DNA from 3 places in the Desulfitobacterium hafniense DCB-2 genome. Region 2 is predicted to be linked to each of the others. Evidence: riboswitches for the same ligand, from Rfam matches in the RefSeq annotation. Region 2 holds a riboswitch; each other region holds the start of a gene.
What was found. A riboswitch is a leader RNA that binds a small molecule or an ion and turns the genes downstream of it on or off. The one in region 2 is predicted to bind cyclic di-GMP.

Region 1 (10,383 bases), 2.5 Mb from region 2:
GATGTATACAGTCGATCTTCAAGGATTGGGTTCAAGAAAGGATTAAGTCAAGAAAGGATTAAGAATGAAGAAAGAACGCGTTATTGTAATCGGAGCAGGAGCAGCCGGACTTATGGCTGCAGGCCAAGCCGCCCTGAAGGGGGCCGACGTGCTGCTCCTGGAAAAGAAAGAACGTCCCGGGCGTAAAATTGCCATTTCCGGCAAAGGACGCTGCAATCTGACCAATGCAGAAAATGTGGGAGATTTTATTCGGAATTATCCAGGCAACGGACGTTTTCTCCATGGCATCTTAAGAGAATTTGATAATGTAAGGCTTTGCGATTTCTTTGCTCAGTATGGTGTTGAGACCAAAACTGAGCGGGGAGGGCGGGTGTTTCCTGTCTCGGATGATGCCGAGCAAATCGTTGAGGCCTTGCTCAAGTATATTATGGATGCAGGGGTGGAACTGGCCACCGGACAGACGGTGGAAGAGATACTCCTGGGTGAAGAGAAGGTCCGGGGTGTGCGTTTAAGCAATGGGAAAGTCCTTGAAGGCAAGTCGGTGATCGTCTGTACGGGAGGGGGGTCTTACCCCGCCACAGGCTCCGCCGGAGATGGCTACAAGATGGCTCAAAAGCTGGGGCATAAGGTGATTCCCCCACGGCCATCTCTTGTTCCCTTGAGAACTTATGAAGATTGGGTAAAGCAGGTTCAAGGGCTTTCCTTAAGGAATGTGGAAGCCACGTTGTGGTATGGCGGGAAAAAGCAGCAAACGGAGTTTGGGGAGATGCTTTTTACTCACTTCGGCGTCTCAGGACCCATCATTCTCACCTTAAGCCGTTGGGCAGGCGAAGCGTTGGCCGGCGGGGAGAAGGTTCGCTTGACCCTTAACCTTAAGCCGGCCTTAACTGCGGAGCAATTGGATCAGAGAGTGCAGAGAGATTTCAAGAAATACTTGAATAAGCAATTCAAGAACTCACTGGATGAGCTGCTTCCCAAAAGCTTAATACCCCTGGTGATCCAATGGTCCCAAATTCCCCCGGAGAAAGCGGTCAATAGCATCAATAAAGAAGAAAGAAAACACCTGGTCCATGTGTTGCAGGAACTTCCTTTAACTATCAAAGAGACTCTGCCTTTAGCGGCAGCTATCGTGACCGCCGGAGGAGTGGATGTCAAAGAAATCGATCCCAAGACCATGGCTTCCAAAAAGATTAAGGGTCTTTATTGGGCCGGAGAAGTAGTGGATGTGGACGGAGTGACGGGAGGATATAACCTGCAGGCAGCCTTTGCCATGGGGTACCGGGCCGGCCGGGGGGCGGGGGAATACGCCTCAGTCGATGACTAGTACTCCGTAACACCTAGAATCTGCACATTCTAAGATAAGAATCATGTCTTAGTTCCGCCACGGTTGCATAAACTGGTGATGAGGTGAAGTTTATGCGTCGGTGGCAATTTTTTAGTAAGTATAAAAAGCGGAGCGGGTTCATTCCTCGTTCCGGAAGAAGCGCATCCCGTGTCAGGAACTATCGGCATAGTGCGCCCACGGGCTTGCTTAGATTTGAGAAGGTCATTATTCGGGCAGTGGTTCTCTCTGCTGTCTTCTTGGTTTTAGCTCAAATGGCCTTAGGGTTAGCCAAAGACCCTGTAGGTTACTATATTTCCGTGGCCCAAAACATAGAAGCCCCCTCCTTGGACAGTACACCGGTATCAAGTACGGTCACCCCGAACTTGATTCAGGAAACGATTCCCCAAACTTCCCTGATCACCCTCAAGGCGGTCCCCGCTGCTCCGGTTCGCGTGATCCAAAATGGCAAAACTCTGGGAACGTTGGCACGGGGAGAGTTGGAGATTCCTGCTCAAACAGGAGTAATTCAATTGGATGGAACCAATGTGCCCACTATTGTTCGCATCCAGGTGATTAAGAAAGATTCCGCCCTGACAGAGCCGCGGCTTAATCAGACCCTAATGATCGAGCATAATATTCAAACCTTGAGAGTCGGGCGCTGAAGTATGGAAAACAAGAAAAATGCAGAAATTTGCCGGGTTTTATTGCTTAAGGCAGTTTATCTATGCTATACTAAAGTATCTGAAAATTATATTATCGTTGATGGTTGGAGCAAACTTTGTGAAAGCAAAGGACGCTAAAGCTATGGGTCTAAGGCCGTCGCGCAAGACCGGCTAGGATCGCCAGGCTACAAGTAGTTAGAACTTCTTAGGGGAGAGTAGTTCCTTTTTGGACTACTCTCTTTTTGTATGCTTTTTTTGCCCTGTTGGGAAGAATAAAGGGTTGAACAGCAGTATAAGGCAGCCGGCAGTGTCGCCTTTTGTGGGGCGTGAAAATATAAGGAACATTTTACACATTATTTTTAACTTGAGGAGGAAGACCAGTGAGTACGCAGAAAAAGACCATCAATTTTTTGCAGGAGTTTTCGATTCCATTAATTCTAGGTGTCCTTATCGCACTTGTTTGGGCTAATTTAGCGCCGGAAAACTACCATCATTTTGTCCACAATGAAATTATCGGCCATATATCTCTTCATTTCTTTGTCAACGATATCTTTATGGTGTTCTTTTTTGCCATGGCAGCGATAGAAATTACTCAAAGCCTGCTGCCCGGAGGAAGCTTAAATCCCCTTAAAAGGGCGATCAATCCTCTGATGGCCACCCTTGGCGGAGTTCTGGGCCCAGCCCTTGTCTTTCTTGGTTTAAATGCCCTGATCGGGAGTCCTGAGTTTGCCAGAGGCTGGGGTATCCCTACAGCCACCGATATTGCTTTAGCCTGGCTGGTGGCAAGGGTAGTGTTTGGAGCTCAGCATGCTGCGGTCTCTTTCTTGCTGCTTCTGGCTATTGTCGATGATGGCATCGGTCTGATGATTATTGCCTTCTTCTACCCTGATCCCGCCAACCCGGTGGCACCCCTCTGGTTATTGCTCACTGTGGCGGGTATGCTGGTTGCTTATCTGCTCAGACGCAAAAATGTTCAGAGCTACTGGCCTTATATCATCTTGGGGGGAATTCTGAGCTGGGCCGGCCTTTATCTGGCCCATATTCACCCGGCTTTGGCCCTGGTGTTTATCGTTCCCTTCCTGCCCCATCCTCCCCGGGAGGAATTCGGCTTATTCGAAGATGATCCCCAGGATCACTCCACTCTGAAAACATTTGAGCACGAATGGAAAATATTCGTGGACTTCGGCCTGCTTTTATTTGGATTAACCAATGCGGGGGTGGAATTCTCAGAAATCAACACTCTCACCTGGCTGGTTCTCATTGCTCTCGTCGGCGGAAAAACCATCGGCATATTCCTCATGGGTTCTTTGGCTACAGTCATCGGCTTTCCCTTCCCCAAAGGCATGGGGTATAAAGAGCTCCTGGTGGCCGGCGTGATAGCGGCTATGGGACTTACCGTTGCCCTATTCGTCTCGGGTGTAGCCTTTATTGATCCGGGTCTGCAGGGAGCAGCAAAGATGGGAGCACTGTTCAGTGCAGTTGCGGCGGTCATTGCTTTCGCCTTGGGTAAAGTGCTCGGAATCAAGAAAGTCAAAGACACTCAGGCTTAAGGTGTGGCTGGAGCAGGTCCTCTGGAAAAAAGGGGCCTGCTTTTTCTTTTGGCTCCTGTCTTGAAAATGATCCTAATGCATTATATAATATAATTTAATATCTAATCCGACAGCTGGTGTAGGGCATAGTGTAGGACGGTTGTGGTTCTCTTATCTTTTACTCTTAAATTTAATAAAGGAAGGATGGTAGGACGGTGATTTAGTGAATTAGACACCGTAGGTGTCTTTTTTGTTTTCTTTTTTAGGTAAAATGTCCTAATGTGCTAAAGCACATAGTGTAGTACTATTAAGGATGGGTTAATCTAAGCCAAGGAATCCCTTTAGGGAAAGGAATGAATAGAATGGTTGCTGAAAGTAAGAAAATTGCTATGGCGGCGATGCGGATGGCTATGGCTGAAAGCCGTGAAGAGGAGGTTCACTTGAAGGACGGTTTCGGACGCCACGGCATTCGCACTGTGGCGGTGGATTATGGGGGCGAATATCTTACAGCTATTAAAAAAATCGTGGAAAGAGCCATTGTTGCCGCGAAACGGGAAGGGGTCATTCAAGAAACCCATGGCGATGAAGGAGCCGTTGCCGGTGCAACCCGGGAAGCTTTGAGCCAGATTATGCCCAAGGCCATGGGATTGAATATCGGTGGAAAAATAGGCATTGCCAGAAGAGATGAACATTTATCGGTAGCGGTTTTCTTCGGCGTGGGTTTATTGCATTTGGATGAGGTGGCGGTAGGCCTGGGACATAGGGCGGCGCCGAAAGAAATCAAGGACTAAAAGGGAGGTGAACCAATGTGACAAGAGTTCGTGGTATACGGGGTGCCATTACGATTCAAGAAAATAATGCTGAACACATTCGTGAAGGGACACAAGAGCTTTTGCAGGAGATGATCAAGCGCAATTCTTTAGCAACAACGGATATTATCAGTGCCATCTTCACCCTGACCAAGGATATTGATGCGGCATTCCCGGCAACTTTCGCCCGCCAGCTGGGCTGGGACCGGGTCCCTATGATCTGTCTGAATGAAGTTCCTGTTCCGGGTTCATTGCCGATGTGCATCCGCGTGCTGCTTCATGTGGAGTCTGCTTTGACCCAGGAAGAAATTCAGCCGGTCTATCTAAGGGATGCCGTTAATTTACGCAGAGATCTTGTTGAGTAGAGTTGTATTATGGTAGATTTTGCTCACCTTGCCGGTGAGTAGTGGAAAAATGTAGGATGGTAGTTAAGGAGTGGAACATTATGATTATCGTATTAAAGCGTGGAGCCGGTGAGGCAGAGGTTCAGGAAATCAATGAGCGTTTAAGCCAGGAAGGATTCAAAATTCACCTCTCCCAAGGGGTGGAGAAGATCATCATCGGTGCTGTAGGGGATCGCTCACGGCTGAAAGCCCTGGATCTGGAAGCCCTGCCTTGGGTAGAGAAAGTGGTTCCGATTCTGGCGCCGTACAAACTTGTCAGCCGTGAATTTCAGAGTGGGAATACCATTATCAAGATCGGCGATTATGAGATCGGCGGCGAAGAAATTCACGTGATGGCGGGACCCTGCAGTGTGGAAAGCCGGGCCCAGATTATCGAGACTGCCCATGCTGTTAAAGAAGCAGGAGCTACCTTCTTGAGGGGGGGAGCCTTCAAACCCCGTACTTCCCCGTATGCTTTTCAGGGCTTGGAAGAGGAGGGCTTAAAGCTTCTTGCCGAGGCCAGGGAGGAGACAGGATTGCTGGTTATAACCGAAGTAGTGGATGTGCGGGATGTGGAACTTGTAGCCCATTACGCAGATATCCTGCAAATCGGGGCCCGCAATATGCAGAACTTCTTCCTCCTGAAAGAAGTAGCCAAAACCAATAAACCCATTCTCTTAAAACGAGGACCCTCGGCAACTCTTGAAGAATGGATGATGGCCGCCGAGTACATTATGGATGGCGGCAACTACCAGGTCATGTTCTGTGAACGGGGAATTCGTACTTTTGAAACCTATACCCGGAATACCCTGGATTTAAGCATGGTTCCCGCTCTTCAATCCCTTTCCCATCTGCCGGTTATTGTCGATCCCAGTCACGGAACCGGTCGCTGGAACCTGGTGCCTCCCATGGCCAAAGCGGCGGTAGCAGCCGGAGCGGACGGTATCATTGTTGAGGTGCATCCCCAACCGGAGAAAGCCGTATCCGACGGCAAGCAGTCCTTAACTCCGGATAATTTTGCCTCGATGATGGCAGAGCTGGAGATTCTGGCTCAGGCACTGGGCAGACCGGTGAAAGGGGCTCGCCGGTGATGGAAAAAGGTCGGGAAATTATTTTGTCCGGAGGATGGACAGGGCAAAGGCAGCCCCGTGCTTGTGTCATCGGCCTCGGCCTGATTGGAGGGTCCTGGGCAGGTGCGCTGGCAGGGCAGGGGTGGTCTGTCTGCGCTGTAGAATGCCATGAAGAAAGTCTGAAAGAAGCAAAAGTTCGGGAATGGATCAAAGAGGGCTGGCAGGAGATACCGGAGAGCCTTGATGTGGATCTGGTTATCCTGGCGACGCCTGTTTCCCTGCTGGCAGAAAGTTTTGCCCGGGCCGTCGGTTGTGTGTCTGCCGGCAGCCTTATCACCGATGTAGGAAGTGTAAAAATAGACATATGCCGGGCAGCCAATCAGATGAATTCGGTCTATTTTATTGGGGGCCACCCCATGACAGGATCAGAGCAGCAGGGATTTCAAGCGGCTAAACCGAATTTATTCCAGGGCTATCCTTATGTGATTACTCCTCCCCCCTCTTGTCCTCAGGAGATGGTGGAAAAGTTTTCTCAATTGGTCCAGAGGCTTGGGGCAAGAATCGTCTCGCGGGAAGCTGAGGATCACGATGATGAAGTGGCCTTGATCAGTCACCTGCCTCATGTGCTGTCCCTTGCCCTGGCCTTAACTGCAGCAGAAGGGAATTTAAGAGGGAAACCCCTTGAAATAGCCGGTCGGAGCTTCCGGGAAATTACCCGGCTGGTGGATAGTTCGCCGGAAATGTGGCGGGATATATTGTTTTCCAACGCCTCGGCAATTCTCCGCTCCCTGGATATCTGGGAAGAAAAGGTTAAGGAGATTCGGGAGATCATCGCGGGCGCTGATGGCGAAGAGATGCTTAAAGTGTTTGCGAGGGCTCAAGGGGCCAGGAGTCAAATGCTGAACCGGAGGGAATCAGATGCAAATAAATAATGAGTCTAAAGGAATACGGATTAATCCTATGGGGCGGATTCAAGGTGAAATAGAGGTCCCTGGAGATAAGTCCATATCCCACCGGGCTGCTTTGTTCGGCGGGATGGCTCAGGGTGAAACCCATATTACCAATTTTTTGCTGGGACAGGACTGCTTAAGTACGCTGGCATGTCTGAAGACACTGGGTGTGGAATGGGAACGACGGGATGCGGAAGTCTGGATCAGAGGCCGGGGCTTTGAGAATTGGCATGAGCCCCAGGATATTTTGGATGTGGGGAATTCCGGAACCACCATGAGGCTCATGCTGGGTGTTTTAGCAGGCTGTCCCTTCAGCGCGACCTTAACCGGGGATTCTTCCATCAGGTCCCGGCCCATGGCCCGGGTAACCCTTCCTTTGCAGGAGATGGGGGCTCGCATCCTCGGCCGGCAGGAGGGAAAATATGCCCCCTTGACCATTCAAGGCGGCCTCTTACAGGGGATTCAATTCCGTTCACCTGTGGCTTCCGCTCAGGTCAAGTCTGCCATTCTTCTGGCCGGGTTAAGAGCAAAAGGGGAGACTATGGTCACAGAACCTTGTCTTTCCCGGGATCATACGGAACGAATGCTGAGGGGCTTTGGTGTGGATCTGAAGAGTGAAGGGCGCACCGCCAAGGTAAGGGGAGGAGCCGCCTTATCCGGGCAAGAGGTAGCGGTGCCGGGGGATATTTCCTCTGCAGCCTTTTTCCTGGTCCTGGGAACCCTCATTCCCCAAGGAGAACTTCTGATTAAGAATGTGGGGATGAATCCTACCCGAACAGGGATCCTGGACGCTCTTTGGCAAATGGGGGCAGATATCCAGGTAGAAGAGGAACGGGAAGAATGCGGTGAACCCCGGGCCAATCTGCGCGTACGGCCGGCCCAGCTCCATGGCATAGAGATCCAAGGCGAAATGATCCCCAAGCTCATCGATGAAGTTCCAGTTCTGGCCGTGGCGGCCAGCCTTGCCCAAGGTGAAACCGTGATTCGTGATGCTGCTGAGCTCCGGGTCAAAGAGACGGACCGGATACAGACGGTCGTCCAGGGCCTGCAGGCTCTGGGTGCCAACGCTCAGGAGCTTCCCGACGGCTTGCGGATTCAAGGGGCTAAAAGCTTGCGCGGGGGAGCCGCTCATAGTCATGGTGATCATCGCCTGGCCATGGCTTGGGTGGTGGCAGGCCTGCTTGCCGAGGAAGGGATAAGTCTGCAAGGCATCGAAGCAGCAGAGGTTTCCTTCCCTAACTTTCTGGAACTGATCCATGAGATAGCTGAATCGTAAGCTTCTTAACTTATGAACGAGATATTCTCAATAAGGTAAAGAAAACCCGGCTTCGCCGAGCCTTAAACCCATGCTGGCAAATGAGGCGAAGTCGTTGGTTGCACTTATGCTGGAGGAAAGTATGCAAGGTCGTTATACTTTCTGACAGTGCAAAAAGGACTGCTTAGCATATAAGCGGTTCTTTTTTGCTTGTTTCTATACTATTTATTTAGGAAACCGAATATTTTGATAATAGGTAAAATAATTAATTATTAAAAAAGTTGCGCAAGTAGGAAGGAATTGACACGATGATGTCGAATTTCTTCGTTCAATGCTTTTAAAATTATTTTTGGTCTAGTGGTCAGCTCGGCAGATGATAGACGGTGAGTATTAAAATTATTGGAAATTATTTATTTCACGAAGAAGGGAAACGTATTATTACGTAGAATAACAGATAAATATAAACTCAAAATTCAGATTATTGAAAGTAAGCGGAATACTTTTGAAATTTTGAAAGGGGGGATGCCTAAAGAAGAAATGACTTTGCCGGATGTCAGAAAGTTATTTTATTCCAGATTTTGGAGGTGAGAAATTCAGCAAAGATCAGCCATAAGTGAAAGGGCAGTAGATATTATGAACATTTAGATTTTACTTCTGGAAATATTACTACCCTGAAATTACTGAATTATTATTTGTCATTTTTCTTAATTGGTTTAGTAGTATTAAAAAAGTAAATCTTATTGAGCAGTTTAAAATCACGAGCGGGAGGTAAATACATGAGCATTCTATTGCAAGGATTTTTGGCCTTATTGCCGATTTTGGTTGTGGCAATTTTTCTTGTCGGCTTGAAATGGCCGGCAAGTAAAGCGATGCCCCTTTCATATATTACGGTAGTAATCGTTGGCTTGTTAGTATGGAAATTACCGGTTATCCAGATCGTTGGCGGAACAGTCAAAGGTCTCGTCGTAGCACTTAGCCTTCTCTATATTATCTTCGGTTCCGTTCTCGTCCTCTATACAATTATGGAGTCGGGCGGTTTGGCACAGATTCGGCAAAGCCTTATCGGGGTTTCTGCTGACAGACGTATTCAGGTCATCATCGTGGCCTGGCTGTTTGGTTCTTTCATTGAAGGCGCTTCCGGTTTCGGTACTCCTGCGGCTGTGGCTTGCCCCTTGATGCTGGGACTCGGCTTTCCGGCCTTTGCCGCGGTTATCGCCGGCATGATGATTCAGAGCACACCGGTTTCCTTTGGGGCGGTAGGAACTCCCATACGTACGGGAGTCGGGACCGGTTTGGGAGCCGGAACGGACCCTGGCATCAATGAATTTGCCTCTAATCTCGGCATTAATATTGTGGATGCAGCTGGCACTCTGAACCCAATTGCGTATTATGATCAATTTATCGCACTTATTGCTCATAATGTGGCTATTTTACACTTCGTCGGTGGATTTTTGACTCCCCTCTTTGTTGTCGCTTTCTTAACCAGATATTTTGGCAAGAACAAATCCTGGTCGGAAGGAATCGCTATTTGGCCCTTCGCTTTGTTCAGTGCCCTGGCTTTTACCATCCCTTACGTTCTGATTAACCGTTTTGTCAATTACGAGTTAACCTCGATGCTGGGAGCCCTCATTGGGTTGGTTATCGTTATCTTCGCCGCCAAAAACAAGTTCCTTACCCCTAAAGAAGAAGATACCTGGGATTTCATAGATAAGAAAGATTGGGATCCTTCCTGGACGGGCAATATTGAGGTTCACTATGTTGAAAAGCCCGGCGGTATGTCAACATTGGTCGCTTGGCTGCCTTACATTTTTGTAGCGGGCCTGATCCTCATTACCCGTTTCATACCCCCGCTTAAAGCCTTTTTAAACGATGTGGCGATTACTTATCCGGCCATCGGGGGCTTGACTGAAAAATGGGTCATTCTTTATTCACCGGGCACGATCTTTATTATTGTTTCCCTGCTGACCTTCCTGGTTCATGGGATGAAAACAGATTCCTACGTCAAAGCCTGGAAACAAGCAGGTAAAGTCACTGCCGGTGCCAGCGTGGCCTTGATTTTCACCGTGCCCATGGTTCAAGTGTTCATCAACTCCGGTGGCGGAGCCGCCGAACTGCTCAAGATGCCCTATGCCTTGGCTGAAGCCACTTACCAATTAGCAGGCGGATTGTGGCCGTTGTTTGCACCGATTATCGGTGGTTTAGGCGCTTTTGTCGCCGGTTCCAATACCGTCAGCAATATGACCTTCTCCTTGTTCCAGTTCCAGACTGCTCAGCTGATTGTAGACGGCAATCCTGCCCTGGCTCCCATGGCAATGCAGTGGCCCCTTTGGGTTGTTGCTCTCCAGGCCATTGGCGGTGCAGCAGGAAACGTTATTTGCATCCACAACGTTGTAGCTGCTTC
Region 2 (10,383 bases):
TCCATTAAGTTTTATACCGATGAGGGCAATTTCGATTTGATTGCTATTAACATGCCGGTGTTCTTTATTCAGGATGCGATTAAGTTCCCTGACTTAATCCATGCGGTGAAACCAGAGCCGGACAATGAATATCCACAAGGTCAGACAGACCACAACACCTTCTGGGACTTTATGGCGAACAACAAAGAAACTGCCCATATGTCTTTATGGATTGCCTCGAATCGCGCCTTTCCCAAAAGCTTTAGAACCATGGAGGGATTTGGGGTACATACCTTCCGTTTAGTGAATAAGGATGGAAAATCCCACTTTGTTAAATTTCATATCAAGCCCTTGCTGGGCGTCCATTCATTAATCTGGGATGAAGCCCAGCGTCTTGGTTCAGATGCTGACTTTCACCGCAGAGACTTATGGGAAAATATAGAGATTGGCAACTATCCGGAGTATGAGATGGCTATTCAGGTCATTAAAGAGGAAGATGAGTTTGCCTATGATTTTGATCTGTTAGATCCGACGAAATTGTGGCCGGAAGAAGAGATTCCTTTACGCAGAATCGGCAAGATAATCCTTAACCGCAATGTGGAAAATGCTTTTGCTGAAACCGAACAAAGCGCCTTTCACCCTGGGAATATTGTGAGAGGGATTGACTTTTCCAATGATCCGCTCCTGCAAGGGAGATTGTTCTCCTATACCGATGCCCAGCAGGCACGGCTTGGTCCCAATCATCAACAACTGCCGATCAATCGTCCGGTCTGTCCATTTGCCAATAATCAGCGTGACGGTGCTTCGAGGCTGGTTATTGATCGCGGAAAAGTTGCTTATCATCGCAATGGGCTTGCGAATAATAGCCCGTATACGGTACCAGGCACCCAAGGCGGGTTTGTCACGTATCCATCCACCGTAGAAGGACATAAGGTAAGATCAACAGCTCCTTCCTTTAAGGATCATTACTCTCAGGCAAAAATGTTCTGGAATAGTATGAGTGAGGTTGAAAAGCGTCAGATTATCGGCGCTTACTGCTTTGAACTTGGCAAATGCGGACCCTTTGTCCGGCAGGAATGGGTTGATGTGCTCGCTCATATCAGCACGGAACTGGCCAAGAGTGTTTCCAAGGAATTAGGCACAACTGTGCCGGCGGATGTCGAGGAATCTCCTGTGACAAAGTCCTCTCCGGCGCTTAGCCTGCATAATACGATTTTTGTGCCGGATACCTTGCGCGTCGCGGTGTTCCTCGCTCAAGGCTTCGATGGCCCCGGTGTAAGCAAAGTGTTGGAAACTTTGGCGGAGGCCAAATTAAGAGTGGTCATTGTCCACGATACCTTGGGGAAGGTCAGTGGAACCGAGGGAGTAACCTATGAAGTCCATGACAGCTTTTTAACGGGTTCCCCCCTTGTCTATGACGGGATACTTATCGTGGGAAGCGGCAATATCACCCCCTATTTTACGTATACAGCACAGAAATTCACAACGGATATCTACAATCACTTCAAACCGATCGGCATCATTCAAAAGGGTGATGCTGTACTGGAACCGCTGGGCTTATTGGCTGATGAGGGGATCGTAACGGATTCAGGTCCGGACTTTGCAGGCAGATTTATCAAGGCCATGGCCAAGCAGAGATTCTGGAACCGTCCGAGTTTTCTTTATCCTGCTATGGTTTAATGCAAATGAGACCGTTCCCGGTATTCCACCGGGGAACGGTCGTTTCTTTCGGACAGATGCTGATAGAGGACATGGCAATGTGATAACGGTAACGCTAAAACACCGGAGGAGTATTACTCCAGAATGGATTCGATAAAAAGGGTCCGTTCCTCGACGAGATTGTATTCTTTCGCTTGGACACGGGAGAGGGTTTGATCGGCTACTAAAACCCTGATGATGGGGCGCATAGGCAGGCTCTTATTTTGCTCGACGACAATACCTGTTTCTCCGGTACTCAGTTTTACGGTACAGCCTGTGGGATACGCGGCAATATGCTTAAGAAAAGTAATCACGAGATCCTTAGGGAAAAACTTCTCAGCACTGCCCATAAGAATTTCGCAGGCCTCATAAGGCGGAATGCGGGTATGTCCTGGACCGTCATTCACTAAATTATCATAGAAATTAGCAATGCCGACAATCTGAGCCCACTGGTGAATGGCATCTCCCTCGAGCTTACGAGGATAGCCGTTGCCATTGAGACGCTCATGGTGCTGGAAGGCAATATGGGCACTCAACAAATTCAGCTCCCGTTTTGTCCGGAGGATATCGAAACCGTGATTGGTGTGAGTTTGGTAAAGAGCCGCTTCCTTGGGAGTAAAGGGTTCTCGCTTGCTTAGGAGCTTCTTGGGCAATTTCACAGTGCCAATATCATGGAACAAGGCACCGATGGCCAGCCCTTCAAGATTTTCCCGATCCAGGCCCAGGGCCTTACCCAGTACGATGGAAAGAACGCAAACATTGACGGAATGGGCAAAAATCTGATTATCGTAAGTTCTCATATCTGTTAACCCGATGAAGATATCCTTTTGGAAAAGGATATCCTGAATAATATTGTCAATGTTCCTTTTGACATTAAAACCGTCAAAGTCTTTTCCCACTTTCACAGCCTGCACAGCATTATCCAGGGACGCCATGGCCTCCCGCCGGTGCTCTTCAGAGATAATATCCTCTACGATGATATCCTTGCTTACCTCATCGTCAATATAGAGAATGTTGATGCCAAGGGTTTTTAAACGGTCTATATAGGACTTGGTCAGAGCCATCCCTTTCCCCAGGAGTACACGGCCATCATTGGCATAGATTGTTCGCCCTAGAATATCCCCTTCCTTAAGCCTGTTTATGCTTAACTGACGCATTGAACGTTCTTCCTTTCAAAATCATCTTAATAAAAATTATAAAAACAGTATAAAATTAAAGTCGCCATGTGAACTGGCGACAAAGGTGTTTAAAGCTTAAGGCTTCGGTAGCTTGGCGATCATCAGGAGTGTATCCAGGAAGACCCATAGCTTTGCGTCCCTGGCTTTCGCCAGGTTTGCTATTGTCGAATCACTAAAGTACAGGCTATGCTATTTTAAGTATCGAAATATTTAAGGCTTTATCATCCATTCTATTATAAGGGCTAAGTTTTAGCTTCACAACATCTTCTCCCCTAACAGTTGGAGAATTTTTAAGAGGGTAGAGTAGAGCGTATGTCTATGAATCACAGGATAGTTGTGTTAGAATAATCAGAATAGTTAATTTTTTAAATATTGAGGTGAAAAGAATGATTCGGGAAGTCTACCCCCAGATTTACTTAAATGAAATACCCTTGCCAAAAAATCCACTGAAGGCATTAAATAGCTATATTATCCCCTCTCAAGGCCGTTCCTTGATTTTGGATACAGGGTTTAATAGGGAAGAGTGTAGGAATGCTCTGATGGAAGGAATCAGAGCGTCAGGCATCGACCTGAAACGGACAGATTTGGTGCTGACCCATATGCATGTGGACCATTCCGGGCTGGCTGACTATTTGTGGAAACAAGGGTGTAAGGTCTATATCGGAAAGAAAGACGGTATTCTGCTCAATAATTTCAGAACCTCTCCTGAACAGGTGCTGGGGCATTTGAGTGAGGGTCTTAATTTGAACCAGGGAATCGGCATGAAAGAGATTGAGGCCTTCGACATAGCCCCTAAGGAACCCTTTGCATACACCCCATTGCAAGAAGGGGATTGCTTAGAAGTGGGTCCCTATCGGTTCGAAGTGATCGATATTCCAGGCCATAGCCCCGGACATATCGGTTTATACGAAAGAAAGCATAAGCTGTTTTTGGGCGGGGATCATGTCCTGAATGAAATTACCCCGAATATTACTTTTTGGCATTACAAAATCGATAGCCTGGGAAATTTCATGGAGAGCCTGAACAAAATTCGCCGGTTTGACATTGACTGGGTGTTTCCGTCTCATCGCAGTCTTATTCAAGACCATCGGCAACGGATTGATGAATTGATCATTCATCATCAGGAACGACTTGAGGAAATCACCGGGATTCTGCGTGATGGCCAAAAATCAGTCATAGAGACAGCGGCAAGAATGCATTGGGATTTGAGCTATAAGAGCTGGAATGATTTTCCCCTTACCCAGAAGTGGTTTGCCTCAGGTGAAGCTATGGCTCATCTGGAGCATCTGGTGTACAAAGGGGAGGCTCAGCGGGTGAACTCCGAGGGGAAGCATTATTATGAATTGGTTAATCCATGACTTCTTTCAGTGATAAAGTCAGCCCGCCGGGTCCCCAAAAGGAAGCGGCGGGCTGCTTGTTGTGCCTGGGCTATGTAATTGGGCAAAGAACGGCTACTCTTCAATCAGAACCTTAATGACATCTTTTCTGGTGATGATTCCGACCATTTTGCCGTTTTCCATGATGGGTAACCGTTTCACATTGTGATTAATCATGAGAGAGGCAGCTTCCTCAATAGCAGCGTCTTTTTCGAGAGTTATAACCTCATGAGTCATTATTTCCGAGGCTTTGAGGGCAACCAATTTCTTTAGATCAGATTCATATTGTTTGACACCTCGGTAATAGATCAGAGCACCCAGGAATCCTACCGCTTCAGGAACCCGGGGATGAGTCTCCTTATGCAGCAGATCCCCTTCGCTGACAATACCGATTAAATTGCCGAAAAGGTCGATGACCGGGACTCCGGAAATATGATGGTCACACAGCAGCTTAGCGATTTCCCTAATTTCCGTATTCGGCGAAATTGTAATAACATTGGTCTGCATAATATCCTGAACCTTCATTGCCAATACCCCCTTGTGATTACCTTGGAACATATTTTGTCTGAATTTAGTACTAGTATACCATGATTTTGACAAGAAGAAATGAGGCGATTTGGAAACAAGGAAATAACTCTCCTTCATTTTTCAGAGAAGTTGAAAGATTACCGCAAAAGAATAAAAGTGCAAAAAGGTAAAGTTGTCCGTTAGGTCGTATAATAGAATAGAAGATGACCTAAGCAAGGGTGGAAAGATTTTTGCAGGGGGGAGAATGACATGAGCGGCCATTTAGCTAGCACTACAGAAACTCAGGTCATCAAAATTATAGGAACCGATAAAGAAGTGGTCAAAGAACTGGTTGCCATCGAAAAGGCCCTCACAGTCTTTATTAATGGTAAAGAATTTGCGACCATGGTTTGTACGCCCACTCAAGAGAAGGAATTGGTCATAGGCTTTCTCGGTTCAGAAGGGATCATCGAAGATCCTGATCAGATAAAGAAGATTACCTTGGATAAAAGGGAAGGACTTGTGTGGGTGGAAACGTCAGTGGAACAAACCCTTAGTGAAGACCTTTTTCTGAAACGTTATCTCACTTCTTGCTGTGGCAAAGGGAAAAGTGCTTTTTATTTTGCTAATGATGCCCGATTGGCTCAGAAAGTAGAGAGCCGGCACACCATTACCGCCCAGGAAGTCAGCCACTATATCAATTTGTTGGAAGACAATTCGGAACTGTTTCATCTTACCGGAGGAGTTCATGGGGGGGCTTTAGCTTCCCAAGGTTCCTTGGATTATTGTGCCGTGGATATCGGCAGGCACAATGTCCTGGATAAATTGTATGGACATGCTTTTCTCAATGGAACGGATATTTCCCAAAAAGTAATTGTCTTTAGTGGCCGGATTTCTTCGGAGATCCTGATCAAGGCAGCCAAGATGGGCTGCCCTATCCTCATTGGGGTATCAGCCCCTACCGATCTGGCCCTTAAGCTTGCGGAGGAACTGGGAGTCACTGTGCTCGGATTTGTCCGGGAAAACCGCATGAATATCTACACTCACTCTGAGCGGATTAAAGGCTGTTAATCCTTGGCACATGTTTAGAAGGCTCTAAAAGCTTCGTAATGCTTTTAGAGCCTTCATATTTCTATAAAATACTGAGAACTAAAAATGGAATCCTTCCGGCGGGGTGGCTATTACGATAAGTTTCAGTGGCACATCGGGTTTTTTATTATCCCAGTGCATAATCGAGGCATCGAAATATAAAGAATCCCCAGCCTTTAGCTGATAGTCCTCTTTACTTATGTTAAGCGAAGTTTCGCCTTCCAGAACATAGATTAATTCCACACCTTGGTGGGAATAGACGTTTTTATCCACAGCCGTTGAGTCCACAACAAAGGCACCCATAAGATTGGTTTTAGAATGATCAATCAGTAAGCGCCAATTTCTGCCTTCAGCAGGAATGTACTGCTGTTCATCTTTCTTAAGATAACTATAAATAATTTCTGTATCCGGATCCAAGAAGAAGGACTCCAGAGGGACACTGAGCGCTTGGGCAATTCTTTTAAGAGTGGCCAGGGAAGGGCTGACGATGTTCCTCTCAATCAAGCTGATATAGCCGTTGCTCAAATCCAATTGATCCGCCAATTGGGTGGTTGTAAGGTTGCGCCTTTTTCGTATGGCGCGTATGAATTCACCGACCTCAATCAAGAATTACCGCCCCCTTAGAAAATTTCAGGTGGAGTTGTGGCCACGAAAAGTTTAAGTTTTGACTTGGATTTGCGGCTTATCCAGTGAGGAACATTGCCATTAAAGAAGAGGGAATCTCCTTCAGTAAGGTAAAATTCCTTTTGAGCTACATTGAAGTGCATTTCTCCTTCTAAGACATAGATTAATTTAGTTCCGTGGTGAATAATAATCTCTTCTGAGAGATCGGCAACTTCAGCGATATAGGCACCGAGCTGATTCCTTTGACCGACATTATTGATTAAAAAGCGAAGAGTCATTCCTGGATTAATTTGAATGGTTCTCTGAGCTTCCGCAGGAATATGAGTTGAGGTGAATTGGGGGTTTACGAAAAAGGAAGAGATGGGGTATCCTAAAGCAGAGGCTATTTTTTCTAAGGTGATCAGGGAGGGGCTAGCCAGGTTCCTTTCAATTTGACTTAAATGACTTATCGTTAGTTCTGTCTTCTCAGCAACATCTTTTAGACTTAGTTTTTGGTTTTTGCGCATAAAACGGATTGCCGAACCTAAATCAGCCAAAAAGATTCCTCCCCCAACATATAATTTTGTTAGGGACATTATAACTGATTTTGAGAAATTATTGTAGTAGACAAGTAGTAGAATTGAAGAAAGATAAAGAATATTCACAAAAAGTTCAAAAATATCAACGGTATCCAATTAGGAGGATTATGAAGTACACCAATATCAGAGAAGGACAATTTCTTTCTCGTCCCAATCGGTTCATTGCTAAGGTGGAAATCGACGGTAAAGAGGAAATCTGTCATGTTAAAAATACAGGCCGCTGCAGGGAATTATTAATACCGGGAGTGACGGTTTTCCTTCAAGAAGCGGATTTTGAGCATCGGAAAACAAAATACGACCTGATCGGAGTTCGCAAAGGGAATAGGCTGATTAACATGGACAGTCAGGTGCCGAACAAGGTGTTTCGTGAATGGTTGGAGAAAGGGTATTTTCAGGAGCTTCAGCATATTAAGCAGGAGCAGACCTTTCGAAATTCGCGCTTTGATTTTTATCTGGAGGCAGGACAGAGAAAAATCTTTGTTGAAGTGAAAGGGGTAACCTTAGAGGAAGAGGGAGTTGCGCTCTTTCCCGATGCCCCCACAGAACGGGGGGTTAAGCACCTGCGCGAGTTGAGCCAGGCTGTGGCTGCAGGGTATGAAGCCTATGTGGTGTTCATCATTCAAATGAAAGATATTCACTATTTCACCCCCAACATCAAGACCCACCAAGCCTTTGGGGATTCATTGATTCAGGCTGAAAAGCAGGGAGTAAAAATTCTCGCTCTGGACTGCGAGGTCACGGAAGATTCTATAGAGGCTGGGGATTTTGTGACGGTCAAATTAGTTGAGGGTTAAAGCGAAAAGTCAATACTAAATGCGGGAGCTTAATAGATAGTCAAAAATAGTACAGCCAGCAGATCGATTAAAGATTTGCTGGCTGTACTATTTTATTTCCTATGTTTTTCAACAGCTTTAATCACGTTCTCCGCCACGTATTCACAATCAGCGGAGGTCAGGATGGAATAGAGGGGTAGGGTGATTTCATTGGCATACTGGGCATAGGTATTGGGGTAATCCTGAATATCATAGCCCAACTCTTTGTAATAAGTAAACATGGGGATGGGAATATAGTGAACATTGGTGGCTATGCCCATTTCGGCCAGCTCTTGAATCACCCGATCCCGTTGCTCCTCGGTGAACCCTTGGATTCGCAAAGGATAGAGATGATAGGAGCTTTCCATGATATCATTTTCCAATAAGGGTAAGAGTGCCCACTCTTTTTCCGAGAGGATGGAATGATAGATGTGGGAGAGCTTCTTTCGCTGGCCGAGAATTTTATCATAGCGATCCAGTTGAACCAGGCCAATGGCAGCCCCAATATCGGTCATATTGCACTTCAATCCGTCAGTTAAGATATCGTAACGCCATGCTCCCGCTTTCATCTTGGATAGGGCATCCTTGGTTTGTCCATTCAAGGAACTGTACTTGAAGACCTGGGCTAAGTTTTCCCGATCACCGTTAAAGGTAATGGCTCCCCCTTCGGCGGTGGTCAAGTTCTTAACAGCATGGAAGGAGAAGACATGGAAATCAAATTGCGTTCCTACGGGAGCTCCCTTGTAGGCAGCGCCAATGGAGTGGGCGGAATCGGATATCAGCAGAATATCCTCCCGATTCTTTTCCCTTAGGATATTTCTGACCACGTCATAATCCATGGGAACACCGCCGATATCCACGGTGAGGATGACCTTGGTCTTATCAGAGATGGCATCGTATAGCTTTTCCTCATCCATAAAGAAGCTGTCTTTTTTCAGATCGATAAAGGTAGGTTTAATGCCGCGATGGAGGGCGGCATTGGCCGTAGCCACATAAGTATAGGGAGTTGTTAAAATTTCGGCCTCGCCCGAAATATTGAGTACTTTAAGTATAAGATCCAGCCCCTGAGAATTGCTGGCAAGGGCAACAGCATGATCTGCCTGGCAATACTCCTGGAGCTTCTCTTCCAGTAAATGAACCTTCGGGCCGCTGGTGATCCAGCCGGATTTGAGGACCTCCACGACAGCGTTGATTTCCAGGTCGGTTATATCAGGTGGTGAAAAAGGAATCATTCGATTATTCATTGTGTATCAACCTCCAAGACTTACTATACCACACAATTTTCCTGCGGCAAGCACCCTTGATATTTTTTATTTAGAGAGCAACAGTGCTATTCTAAGAGAAAAAGTATTATTATATAGATAAAGTTTATACTTTTAAAGGCTAGTATTCTGTAACGCTTAAAACTCGCATTGCCCGGCGGGTCGTATGGCGATTGACGACAACGCAGTCATACGGAAATTTAACCGCCGGAAATGTGAAGAATTAGGTGTTACAGAGTACTAAGCAATGAACCCGAAAAGGTGGTAGAAGAGCGTATGATTTACTTTGATAATGCGGCAACAACTTGGCCCAAACCGGAATGCGTTTATGAGGCAGTGGATCAATGCTTGCGCAACAAAGGAGCGAATCCCAGCCGCTCCGGTCATTTTATGGCCTTGCTTGCCGGGCAGATTGTCCTCAATGCCCGAGTGCAAATCGCCGAGTTTTTTAATATCTCTGACCCCTTGCAAGTGGTGTTTACTCCCAATGCCACCGAAGCTCTTAATATAGGCCTGAAAGGGCTATTAAAACCGGGAGACCATGTGCTTACCAGCTCTCTTGAACATAATGCTGTAACCCGCCCCCTGGAAAAGCTGCGCAGCCAGGGTGTAGAGGTAACCAAGCTGCCGACATCTGTGCAGGAGGGATTGTATCCTGAGCAGGTGGCAGCAGCTATTCAGAACAATACCAAGCTCATCGTCCTCAGCCATGCTTCCAATGTGATGGGGTTAATTCAGCCTATTGGTGAGATCGGCAGAATTGCCGGGGAAAAGGGTGTCCTTTTTATGGTGGATTCTGCCCAGACTGCAGGTTCCATGCCCATCGATGTTCAGGCTATGGGCATCGACCTTTTGGTATTTGCCGGGCATAAAGGGTTATTGGGGCCTCAAGGGACAGGCGGCTTGTATCTTCGTGAAGATTTGCGTCTCGATACCCTGAAGGAAGGAGGAACCGGAGCGAATTCAGAGGAACCCTTCCAGCCGGAAGAGAGCCCGGAGCGCTATGAGAGCGGAACCCTCAATACACCGGGAATTGCAGGTCTGGGAGCAGGTATAGAATTCATCAAGCAGGAAGGAATAGAGAAGATACGGGAAAAGGAAAGAACCCTCACCCGCCAGTTGATGCTGGGCTTAAGCGCAATACCCGGCGTTATTCTTTATGGCCCTGACCCTTCTGTAGAAAGGGCGCCTGTCGTGTCTATTAACCTGGAGGGAAGGGAACCTTCGGAAGTTTCCTATCTCTTGGATAAGCTTTATGGAATCGCGTCAAGACCGGGCTT
Region 3 (10,383 bases), 1.5 Mb from region 2:
CTCATTACTCATAATGGCATCTTTATTACCTAACTTCTCAAAATCTTAGGTAATAAAAGATGCCATGCGGTCAAACCCGCATGGCATTAGTTATTTTGGGGTATTTGACACCTGATTTACCTTATAATTTTAGAGATGGCATCGGCAGTTTTTCTATACGGTAGGGAGTCGCACCTTCGTTACGATTAAAATATGAAATTCATTAACGAAAGCAAGGGGCACACAGGGACAAAATTCTGGTGCCTTTTATTTCTAAGTAATGTTCTTCTCTACACTGCCCCGACCAGTTCATTGATCTGTCCCTTAATTACTTCCTCATTGATCTGTCCCTTAATTACTTCCTCATTGAGCTGCACAATTTTTGGTAATTTCATTCTTAACAGAGGTCCGCAAACAATGGCCTTTTTTGCGCAATTTATCTTACATTATCGTTTAGATATAACATGTTTTTTAGACAGGATTTAAATCACTGGGTAGTCAAGGACCACCATATCTTTTTTATATTGTCATAGGGAACATATGTTTGATATAATTGTATAAGAAAAAATATATATACTAATCGATAATTTTGATCAACTACTTTCTTTGATACCCGCTCTGTAGTTTATTACTCTGAAGAAAAGGAAGGTGACCAAAATGACCTTGGATAAAAAGTGGAAAGGTACAATTTATGCCGATGGTCAAGAAATAGCAGTCTTTTCTAGTGGAGATAATAATGATTACATTTCCCTTACGGATATTGCACGATTTAAAAGTAATGAGCCGAACGATGTGATTCGGAACTGGATGCGTGGGAAAGATACTTTAGAATTTCTTGGACTTAGGGAACAACTTGGATTTTAAACCCGTCGAATTCGAGGGGTTTAAAATGCAGGCCGGTTCTAACGCTTTTACTATGTCCCCGCAAAAATGGATCAGCGGGACGAATGCCATTGGAATCATTTCACGTTCTGGTCGTTATGGCGGCACTTTTGCTCACAGAGACATCGCCTTTGAATTTGCTTCATGGATTTCAGCAGAGTTCAAGTTATATATCATCAAAGATTATCAACGACTTAAATTAGATGAAAATAGTCGTCTTTCATTGGGTTGGAATCTTAATCGCACCCTTGCGAAAATCAATTATCGTATTCTTTTATTTTAAACGAGATTCCTTCGTGTATACCCAAAAACTACTGTTAATAGCGACATCGATATTTACCTAACTTCACAATCATCCCCACAGTTTTAGAACATAATAAGAACCAAAGCCTTGAGGCACATAAATTCTATGCGCTCAAGGCCTTTTTATTATTAGGCTCTGTCCTCTATGGTGGCCACGATGCAAAGCTTATCTAATTTTAAATTTCGCGACTTGAGTGAGAAGTTCTTGAGCCGCAGTTTCTAATTGGCCGGAGGATTGAGCAATCGTCTCGATTGAAGCTAATTGCTCTTCTGAAGAGGCTGAGATTTCCTGCATACCAGCCGAGGCTTGTTCAACCACTGCGGAAATATTTGTGGCTTGATGAGCAACTTCTTGTGTCTGATCATTGATTTCTCCTAAGGCTGTGGAAATTTCATAGGAGTTTTGCGCAAGCTCAGTAATCGAAGCAAAAATCTTTGCAAAGCTTTCTTTGGTATCTTCTGCCGAAGATTCCATAACAACAACGCTTTCTTTAGCCTGATTCATATTATTAACCGCTTCATTAACCTTGCTATTAATGCTATTGACAATATCTTCAATTCTCTTAGTGGAATTACTGGATTGCTCAGCAAGTTTGCGGATTTCTTCGGCTACGACGGCAAATCCTCGCCCTGCATCACCAGCGCGGGCCGCTTCGATCGAAGCATTTAAGGCCAGTAGATTGGTTTGTTCAGCGATACTGTTAATAGCCCCGATCATGTTGCGAATCTCATCGGCCATTGTCGCCAGTTGAAGTATCGATTGACCAACAGTATTCGAATACTTGTTGTTTTCTTCTATTTTTTGACTTTGGCGTTCAAGAGCCTTTTGACCTTCTTTAGCAAGCTCTAATGATTCTTTGGCCTTGTCTGCACCAACTTCTGTTTTTTGCGTAGCTTCGCCGACGATATGATTAACCGTAGCAATCGCATCTGTTGAACCTTGAATCATTAAAGCCTGATTGCTGTTGCCCTGAGCCATTTCGTTTATCGTTGTAACGACTTGGGTTAAACTCTCCGTGGTTTCCTCAGTTGTCGACGATAATTGCACAGAATGAGATGCTAAAGCCGAGGCAACCTCTTGAATGTTGACGACAAGTCCCCTTAAGTTGTGAGTCATTGTTTTAAGACTATGATAAAGTCGGCCGATTTCATCTTTTGACTTGATTTCAACTTCAAAGTCTGTCAAATCTCCCCTCGCAATTGTTTCGACAACAGAGGATAACTCGACGAGGGGCTTCGTAAATCGTTTGGCAAAGATAAAGCCGAATAAGCCGACAATAACGCTCACAGTAAAAAGCAAGCCGATTGAGATATACAGGAGTTTATTAGCGGAAGCCATCGCCACCGAAACGGGGGTTTCCACAACGATTAACCAGCCCGCCTGCTCGTGCAAAGCATGGCTGACAATAACCTCTTCACCTTGAATATTTGCCGCTTGCATGGTCATGTCCTGCCCAGTAAAACCTGTTTCCACAAATTCTAAAGAGCTGAAATCTTCCTGGTTTTGAACATATTCCATATGGGGATGGGCCAATACTGTCCCTTGTCTGGAAAGCACATAGACGTTTGAACCGTCCTCTGAAAGATCTGTGACAAAATCACTGAGCTGGGCGAGTTGTATGTTCGCTTGAAGAACTCCGACAATGTTATTATTCATATCACGAACAGGTGTAGAGATAACGACGATCAATGCACCGGTAGCCTTCGCAACGATAATATCGGATACATACTCTTCAGTCCCGTTCATGGCTTGGTTAAAAAAATCCCGCTCAATGATGTTGGTTAAGGCATCATCATTACTTTTAACGACTTGTTGTCCTTCAGTATTGTCAAGAGCAATAATAAGTTCGGGATTGACTTTAACGGCATCCAGCAGAATATTTTTCGCATTAGGTAAATCGAAATTGCGGATGGCCGGCTGATTAGCGACCATATGTAGGGTATTGAAATTTTTATCTAGCATCCCGTTTATTTCAGCTTCAGCAATTGCTATTTTATCCTCGCTTAGCTGATAGGTACTCTGTTGGGAGTCTGAGATAAAAGAGGGTATGGATACGGCAGAAAAGATTAACAGTGGAATTAAACTAGTAGCTAAGAACATCAAAAATAATCGTGTCTTGAGTTTCAAACGAATTCCTCCCTATAATATCTTATTATTTTATTTGAATAGCTTGCTTTTCCATAGAGTTTCTGACTATACTAAACCGGCTCACCAAGGATAAAAGTTGGCTGAAAAAAACAATAAAAAAAGCCGCATTCATTTAGCGACAGCAAAAAGAAGACTTCGGTAGCTTGGCGGCCATCAGCTTGATCAGGAAGGCCCATAGCTTTGCGTCCTTAGCTTTCACTAAGTTTGCCTTTGTCGCAATATAATTAAAGATATCCAGCCACATTGGTATGTTGTATGAGGTATTACCTCAATCATTCTACTACAAATTACTACAATTTGAAAGATAATTTATAAATAAATCTATATCCGCAAATAGTAATAACATTTTTAGGGTTTATCATCCTCATGAGCGTCGAACAAGCTCTGCTGCCAGGTGCATATGGGATTTTTGTATGAAACGAGAAGGTCTTTTGATGAATAATAAAAGCCTTGAGATACGATCGTCTGACGTAACTCAAGGCTTATTACTTATCTGCTCCTGAACATAGCTGTGTGCTACTCCGCCTTAGCGGCAGGATCAAGCTCAATCTTAATTCGGCGTGAAAGTATGAAATTGAGGAAGGCGATAACGGCTGCGCCCATAAAGACGGCCTGATATCCAAAAGCCGCCCACAAAAGCCCGCCGAAAATGGGAATAACCATAGAGGCGATATGCTGGAGACTGACCCCCGTCGATAGGGTTGGAGTCACATCATCAAGATCGACGGCAATCTTCCGTAAATATGTCGACCGCGCCATTTCCACCGCTGCCATGGAATTATCGATGACATAGCAGGCGGCGATAATCACCGCAGCGATGCCGACGGGGAAAATGTCGGCTGAGAACGCATAGCCAAGACAAATGGCGAACAACAAAGCGGCCTCCACCGTCAGAACGAATCGCTCCCCCCGGACGTCGATCAAGCGGCCAATCATTTTACGTGTGCCGATACTCACAAAGGCGACAATCATACCCAGGATAGCAAACATCTGAGGTTGCACATTAAACACCTTGATCAGGACCCATGGGGCAAACGTCAGAAAAATCTGTGCCCGCGCTCCGCTGACACCGGCCAGGACATAATAGAGGGCGTAGCGTTTGCGAAAAACAAATTTGACTTTCCTGGCTTTCGGTTCGCCCTTCTTCATCAGCCCCACCGCCAAAGCAGCAAACACATAGAAAACAGCACCGATAATAAAGGCAATCTGATAGGTCATATTCAGGAAATGAAAGCTCAGGAAGACAAAAACGTAGGCGATAATACTGCCGAACAGACCAAAGGCACTGATCGTTCCAAGCCTGGCGCCGAAAGACCCCAGCTTGGACAGGGACATGCCGATGGAGGGCGTGACAGGCATGACCATATGTGTGCCGAGGCTGTACATCATCATCCAAATGATCATAACCGCGAAGGTGGGGGATAAGAGGCCCAGCCCCAGCATCCCCAATCCTGCCGCGGCCATGCCGAGCATGGCAATCCGCACATCCCCGGCAAAACTTAAAACCGCCAGAACCAGCATGATAAAGAAACCCGGCGCTTCCCGGGGCACCTCGAGGAAACCTCTGACACTCTCGGAAAGCATGAATATATCGTTTAAATAGTTGTTAAATATGGATGTATTAATACCTGCACCGATCCCGGCGAACAATCCTGCCAGCAAAAACAGCTTAAAGTCCCGGTCACCATCACTATGTTTTTCTTCCATATAAGCCGAACCTTTCAAATCCTCTGACCCATTTTTCAAGCGCTTTAGCAAATAAACCGCAAAAGCATTATAGCATGGGAAAATAATGCTTTCAATGTGCTGGTAATATGGGAATGGTTTAAAAGAGAAAAATATAATCTCCCAAAACTGCGAGATTTTCCCGGACCAGTTATGCTACAATCAACCTTTAGAACACGTGATAAAACAGATAAAGAAGGAGGGTCAAAATGTATTATTCAACAACCTATCTATCACCCATATGCACAATTACCCTTGCCTGTGACGGCGACAATCTTATCGGCTTATGGATGGAGGGTCAGAGATTTCATGGCGGTACCCTACCCGAAAGCATGATCGAAAAGGACGATATACCGATCTTTGACGCTGCCAAAGCATGGCTGGACAGATATTTTGCAGGTGAGAGGCCTGCCACATCCGAATTGCCCCTGGCCCCCATGGGCGGCGAATTTCGTCAAGGGGTATGGGATATTTTATGCCAAATACCCTATGGCCAGGTAATCACCTATGGCGACATTGCCAAACAGATGGCTGAGAAAATGAACAAAAAGTGTATGTCCAGCCAAGCAATAGGCGGAGCCGTAGGTCATAACCCCATATCTATTATCATCCCCTGCCATCGGGTAGTAGGTGCCAAGGGTAACTTGACAGGTTTTGGCGGAGGAATCAGCAGGAAAATCCAGCTGCTTGAACACGAAGGGGTGGATATGTCCCGGATGTTTGTGCCTAAAAAAGGCAACGCACTCTAAATAGTAAGGAGCAAGCCGGCAATGATCTTGGTTTTATTTGAAGTTACAATATAAAAGAAATATAGGGATGATTATCTTGCCTTAGCCGCCAATCTTAAAAACGAACTTGTCAAAAGTGAAGGATTTATACGCGCAGAGCGTTTTTCCAGTCTTGTCAAGGAAGGAAAGCTGCTTAGCTTATCTGTTTGGGAAAACGAAGAATCAGTGAATCAATGGCGCAATCAAACAGAGCACCGCATGAGTCAACGACAGGGTCATGATGCCATGTTTGCAGGCTATACCATTACGGTTGCGTCCCAGCTGCGCAGTTACAGCAATATAGAGCGGTCGGCAGCACCGGAAGATTCCAACAGTTTCTTTGGTCATCCAAATTGAAACTTGAGTAAAAATATGATGAATGGAAAGTGAGGCAAGGGCATAAAACGCTCTTGTTATATTTGGAATATTCAGATAGTTAATTGACACTAACGCTATTCAGCATTATGATGATAATGTCATGGCTTTACTAATGCTAATCTGAATATCGCCAACTAAAATTCAAGCAATACTGGGAAAGGAGGAAAAGCTGACTTGAACCGAAAGGGTGGAATCACATGGATTCATCAGCCGGAGGGGGAGTAAGCGGTTGAAAATACCCCACTTAAAATTAGGCACTAAAATCGCCATGCTCTCCTTTCTGCTGGTTTTTTTATCCGTTTTTCTGGCAGGCGTGATCATCGTCAACCGAATTTCCGATAAGATGGAGCAGGAAATCGGTTATAGAGCCATGGCCATTGCCCGAACGGTTGCCCAGTTAAGTGAGGTGCAGGAGAATCTCAGCGGGTTTGAGGGCTCGAAAATGATTCAACCCCTTGCCGAACGGATTCGCCTGGCCACAGGAGTTGAATATATCGTCATTTTTGATATGGAAAAAATAAGATATTCCCATCCTTACTTAGATCGCATTGGCACCGTCTTTAACGACGGCGACGAGGAACTCTCTTTACAAAGAAAGGAATATCTCTCCCAGGCCGTGGGGGTTGTCGGGCCGTCAATTCGTGCTTTTGTCCCTGTCCTGGCTGATGAGGGAACCCGTCAGGTAGGAGTCGTTGCCGTCGGCATTCTTGTCCCTACCATCCGGGAGATTGTCGGTGCCATCAGGGTTGAACTCTATTCTTCGATTTTGATCGGCTTAGCCCTGGGAGGGCTGGGGTCCTTTTATTTAGCCAGCAACATCAAGAAGAATATGTTCTCCCTTGAGCCCAGCCAGATTGCACGGATGCTGGAAGAAAGAGTGGCAATTTTCCAGGCTATGGACGATGGAGTCGTCGCCCTTGATATGGAGAACCGCATTACAGTCATCAATGAAAAAGCCTGCCGGATTGCCGGAACTTCTGAAAAAGCGGTGGGGTGCCCTTTACAAGAGTTTCCCGCGTTCACTGCCTTAAGCGATTTTTTAGAGACCCATGATCCTGCAGAGAGCACAGAGCTTATCCTCAATAATACCTGGGTTCTCGTGGATTTTTTACCGATCAGGGTCAAGGAGCAGGTGGTTGGGCGGGTCGTCACCCTCAAAGAGAAGACAGAAGTGCGGAAAATGGCGGAGGAGTTGACCGGTGTAAAAACCTTTATTGAAGCCTTGCGAGTGCAGAATCATGAATCCCTGAATACCTTGCATACCATCGCCGGGTTGATCCAGTTAGACAAAGCCGATCAAGCCATGGAATATATCTATAGAGTGACTGAGGAGCAGCAGGAGGTTACAAAATTCCTAAGCAGCAAGATCATGTACCCTAATGTAGCCGGGTTGCTCTTAGGAAAATATAATCGGGGCAAAGAGCTGAAAGTCGATGTTCTATTTGATCCGGATTCCCGCTTAAGTGAGCTGCCGGAGGGCTTTGACAGCAATACCCTGACGATTATTCTGGGAAATCTGCTGGAGAATGCCATGGAAGCGGTGGTGGGCAGTAAAATAAGTGAGGTCCACTGTCGGATTAAGCATGAACACCATCAACTCATCTTGAGTGTGGAGGATACCGGGCCGGGGATTTCCTTGGCCAATCAAGCCCAAATGTATCAGTGGGGATTTTCAACCAAAGGGAATGGCAATAGGGGAATTGGCTTATCGCTGGTTAAGCAGACTGTGGATCTGCTGGGTGGAACTATAGAGATGGAGACGGGGAAATGGGGTACGCGTTTCGGGGTTCGGATTCCCTTGTCCGGGATTCGCTCCTGAGTGCGCCGAAGTCTTTAGGGGAGGCTCAATAGGAGGCGATCATTAATGAAGCTGATTGACTTGATCCTAGTTGAAGACGATCCGATGGTCATGGAAGTAAATGAAGGGTTTATTAAGAAAATTGGCGGATTCCGGATTTGCGGTAAAGCCAGAACCGGCAAAAAAGCCATCGAAATCATTCAGGATGTGCGGCCGTGCTTAGTGATTCTCGATATCTATCTGCCGGACCTTAACGGCATCCAGATTCTCAAAGAGATTCGCCAGCTGGGCATTCCTACCGATATCATCCTGATTACGGCGGCTCAGGACGTAGCAACGGTCCAGGCCGGGCTGCGCTTTGGCGTAGTGGATTACATCATCAAACCTTTCAAGTATGAGCGAATCCATACTGCGCTCAGCAATTACTACTCCTACGCAGAGCAGCTGCAAAACCGCTGGGAAATCAATCAGGAGGATTTGGATCGCTTGATCAAAATTCATCCTCATCAAGATACCCTTGTCGCCAGAAGCAGGGAAGAACTGCCCAAAGGATTGCGTGAAATCACCCTGCAACAAGTTTATAATTTCCTGAAAGAAACCCCCGTCGGCTTATCGGCAGAGGAAGTGGCGGAAGGGGTTGGGCTGGCGCGGGTTACAGCCCGCAGGTATCTGGAATATCTTGAAAAAATAAACTGTGTCTTATTGGAAACTCAATATGGGACAGTGGGCAGGCCCATCAACAAATATCGAATTGTACTTTAGGGTGCAATTTTTTTAATTCTTCAGACCAAAAGACCATATCGAAAGGACCATATATCGAAAAGACCAACAGGTTGAGAGTCGTAAAAAATCATAAATTTACACTTGAAAATACAATAAATCAACTGAGGTATAAGGCATGAGTAGAAATAACCGGCTCTTTATGCTAATCATGATCCTTCTCTTATTATCCGGATGCGGGACCCGGGTCATTGACGGTCAGCAGGTGGACAAAAAAGATAAAATTATCATCAAATTCTCTCACGTCGTTGAAGAAAATACTCCCAAAGGGTTAGCCGCCATACGTTTTGCCAACCTGGTCAGGGAACGGTCCAAAGGCATCATCGAAGTTCAGGCCTTTCCCAATTCTCAATTATTCAAAGATGGTGAAGAATTTGAGGCCTTAAGCAGGGGAGATGTGCAGATGATCGCTCCTACCACCTCAAAAGTTGCCCAATTATTTCCCCAATGGCAAATCTGGGATCTTCCCTACCTGTTTGATGATCTGGACAGCGTCCATCAAATCATGGATGGACCCTTGGGCAAAACCCTGCTGGATCAACTGCATCAGAAGAACATGAAAGGTCTGGCCATGTGGGATAACGGCTTCAAACACTTGACCAATAACGATCACCCTATTACTAAACCCGGTGATTTAAAAGGATTAACCTTCCGGATCATGTCCCAGGGCATCCTGGAAGAACAATTTCACTCCTTTGGCGCCGCTACCCTCTACCTGCCCTTCAATGATGTCTATCAGTCTTTGGAGGAAGGACGGGCTCAAGGACAGGAAAACACCATCTCCAATATTTACACCAAGAACTTTGACCAGGTACAGAGTTATTTAACCCTCAGCCAGCACGGATTTATGGGATATGCGGTCATGGTCAATGAAGATTTCTGGAATCAACTGCCGGCCCAGGCCCGTGAACTCCTGGAGGAGACCATGGCGGAAGTGACGCAGTGGGAACGGGATATCGCCCAAAAGCTGAATGAGGAACAATTAAGGGAACTGCAAAAGCGCAATCAGATCAAGATCTACACCCTGAACAATGAAGAGAGAAACATCTGGCAAGAGGACTTTGCTTTGGTTTATGCAAAATTTGCCCAAAAATGCGGCACAGACTTTCTCAATGACGTCAAAGAGTCCCTAGAATTGGCTGGGGAATGATGAGAATACAGCAGTGCCGCCACTAACGTTAGGGCGGACACATCCAATTCCGGTTATAGCAGCCGCCCTCTCCATGTCATTAACTCCTTCTTCTCCTTCCTCCCGAAAACCGGTTGGATTTAAATATTAATCAATACTTACAATGATCCTGGAAGGTCTCCCACATGGCGATAAAGTTCTCAATGGGCACATCATCCTGTACATTATGAACGGTTGCGAACACAAAGCCGCCGTCCCGGGCAAAGGCGTCGATATTCCGTTTGGTTTCTTCCCTGACTTGTTCCGGTGTTCCGTTAGGAAGAGTTGACTGGGTGTTGATGCCTCCGCCCCAGAAAGTAATGTCCTTGCCGTAAGTTTTCTTGAGGTGCTCCGGGCTCATATTGGCGGCGGATATCTGCACCGGGTTCAGACAATCAAAGCCTGCTTCGATAATATCCGGAATGGATGCTTCCACCGAGCCGCAGCTGTGCAA

Region 1: another riboswitch for cyclic di-GMP. It lies ahead of DHAF_RS16960 (Na+/H+ antiporter NhaA); the one in region 2 lies ahead of DHAF_RS05160 (HD-GYP domain-containing protein).
Region 3: another riboswitch for cyclic di-GMP. It lies ahead of DHAF_RS23205 (methyl-accepting chemotaxis protein); the one in region 2 lies ahead of DHAF_RS05160 (HD-GYP domain-containing protein).

The regions. Positions count from the first base shown of each region.
Region 1 is NC_011830.1:3,626,177-3,636,559, reverse strand. Features, by position in the region: gene DHAF_RS16970 (BaiN/RdsA family NAD(P)/FAD-dependent oxidoreductase) at 65-1,324, shown strand; gene DHAF_RS16965 (hypothetical protein) at 1,417-1,986, shown strand; cyclic di-GMP riboswitch class I at 2,085-2,179, shown strand; gene DHAF_RS16960 (Na+/H+ antiporter NhaA) at 2,367-3,536, shown strand; gene DHAF_RS16955 (HutP family protein) at 3,878-4,306, shown strand; gene aroH (chorismate mutase) at 4,324-4,689, shown strand; gene aroF (3-deoxy-7-phosphoheptulonate synthase) at 4,770-5,798, shown strand; gene DHAF_RS16940 (prephenate dehydrogenase) at 5,798-6,709, shown strand; gene aroA (3-phosphoshikimate 1-carboxyvinyltransferase) at 6,696-8,003, shown strand; gene DHAF_RS16925 (L-lactate permease) at 8,759-10,383, shown strand, end outside.
Region 2 is NC_011830.1:1,124,857-1,135,239, forward strand. Features, by position in the region: gene DHAF_RS05155 (catalase) at 1-1,659, shown strand, start outside; gene DHAF_RS05160 (HD-GYP domain-containing protein) at 1,773-2,834, opposite strand; cyclic di-GMP riboswitch class I at 2,938-3,025, opposite strand; gene DHAF_RS05165 (MBL fold metallo-hydrolase) at 3,242-4,213, shown strand; gene DHAF_RS05170 (CBS domain-containing protein) at 4,307-4,756, opposite strand; gene fdhD (formate dehydrogenase accessory sulfurtransferase FdhD) at 5,009-5,809, shown strand; gene DHAF_RS05180 (helix-turn-helix domain-containing protein) at 5,888-6,433, opposite strand; gene DHAF_RS05185 (helix-turn-helix domain-containing protein) at 6,448-6,987, opposite strand; gene sfsA (DNA/RNA nuclease SfsA) at 7,137-7,823, shown strand; gene DHAF_RS05195 (DegT/DnrJ/EryC1/StrS family aminotransferase) at 7,916-9,085, opposite strand; gene DHAF_RS05200 (aminotransferase class V-fold PLP-dependent enzyme) at 9,380-10,383, shown strand, end outside.
Region 3 is NC_011830.1:4,951,244-4,961,626, reverse strand. Features, by position in the region: gene DHAF_RS26225 (hypothetical protein) at 1-5, opposite strand, end outside; gene DHAF_RS26870 (KilA-N domain-containing protein) at 637-843, shown strand; gene DHAF_RS26865 (KilA-N domain-containing protein) at 869-1,144, shown strand; gene DHAF_RS23205 (methyl-accepting chemotaxis protein) at 1,331-3,292, opposite strand; cyclic di-GMP riboswitch class I at 3,448-3,532, opposite strand; gene DHAF_RS23200 (MFS transporter) at 3,830-5,020, opposite strand; gene DHAF_RS23195 (methylated-DNA--[protein]-cysteine S-methyltransferase) at 5,248-5,787, shown strand; partial or broken gene DHAF_RS26635 (antibiotic biosynthesis monooxygenase family protein) at 5,860-6,015, shown strand; gene DHAF_RS26505 (hypothetical protein) at 6,025-6,162, shown strand; gene DHAF_RS23190 (ATP-binding protein) at 6,413-8,002, shown strand; gene DHAF_RS23185 (response regulator) at 8,048-8,743, shown strand; gene DHAF_RS23180 (DctP family TRAP transporter solute-binding subunit) at 8,880-9,911, shown strand; gene DHAF_RS23175 (uroporphyrinogen decarboxylase family protein) at 10,042-10,383, opposite strand, start outside.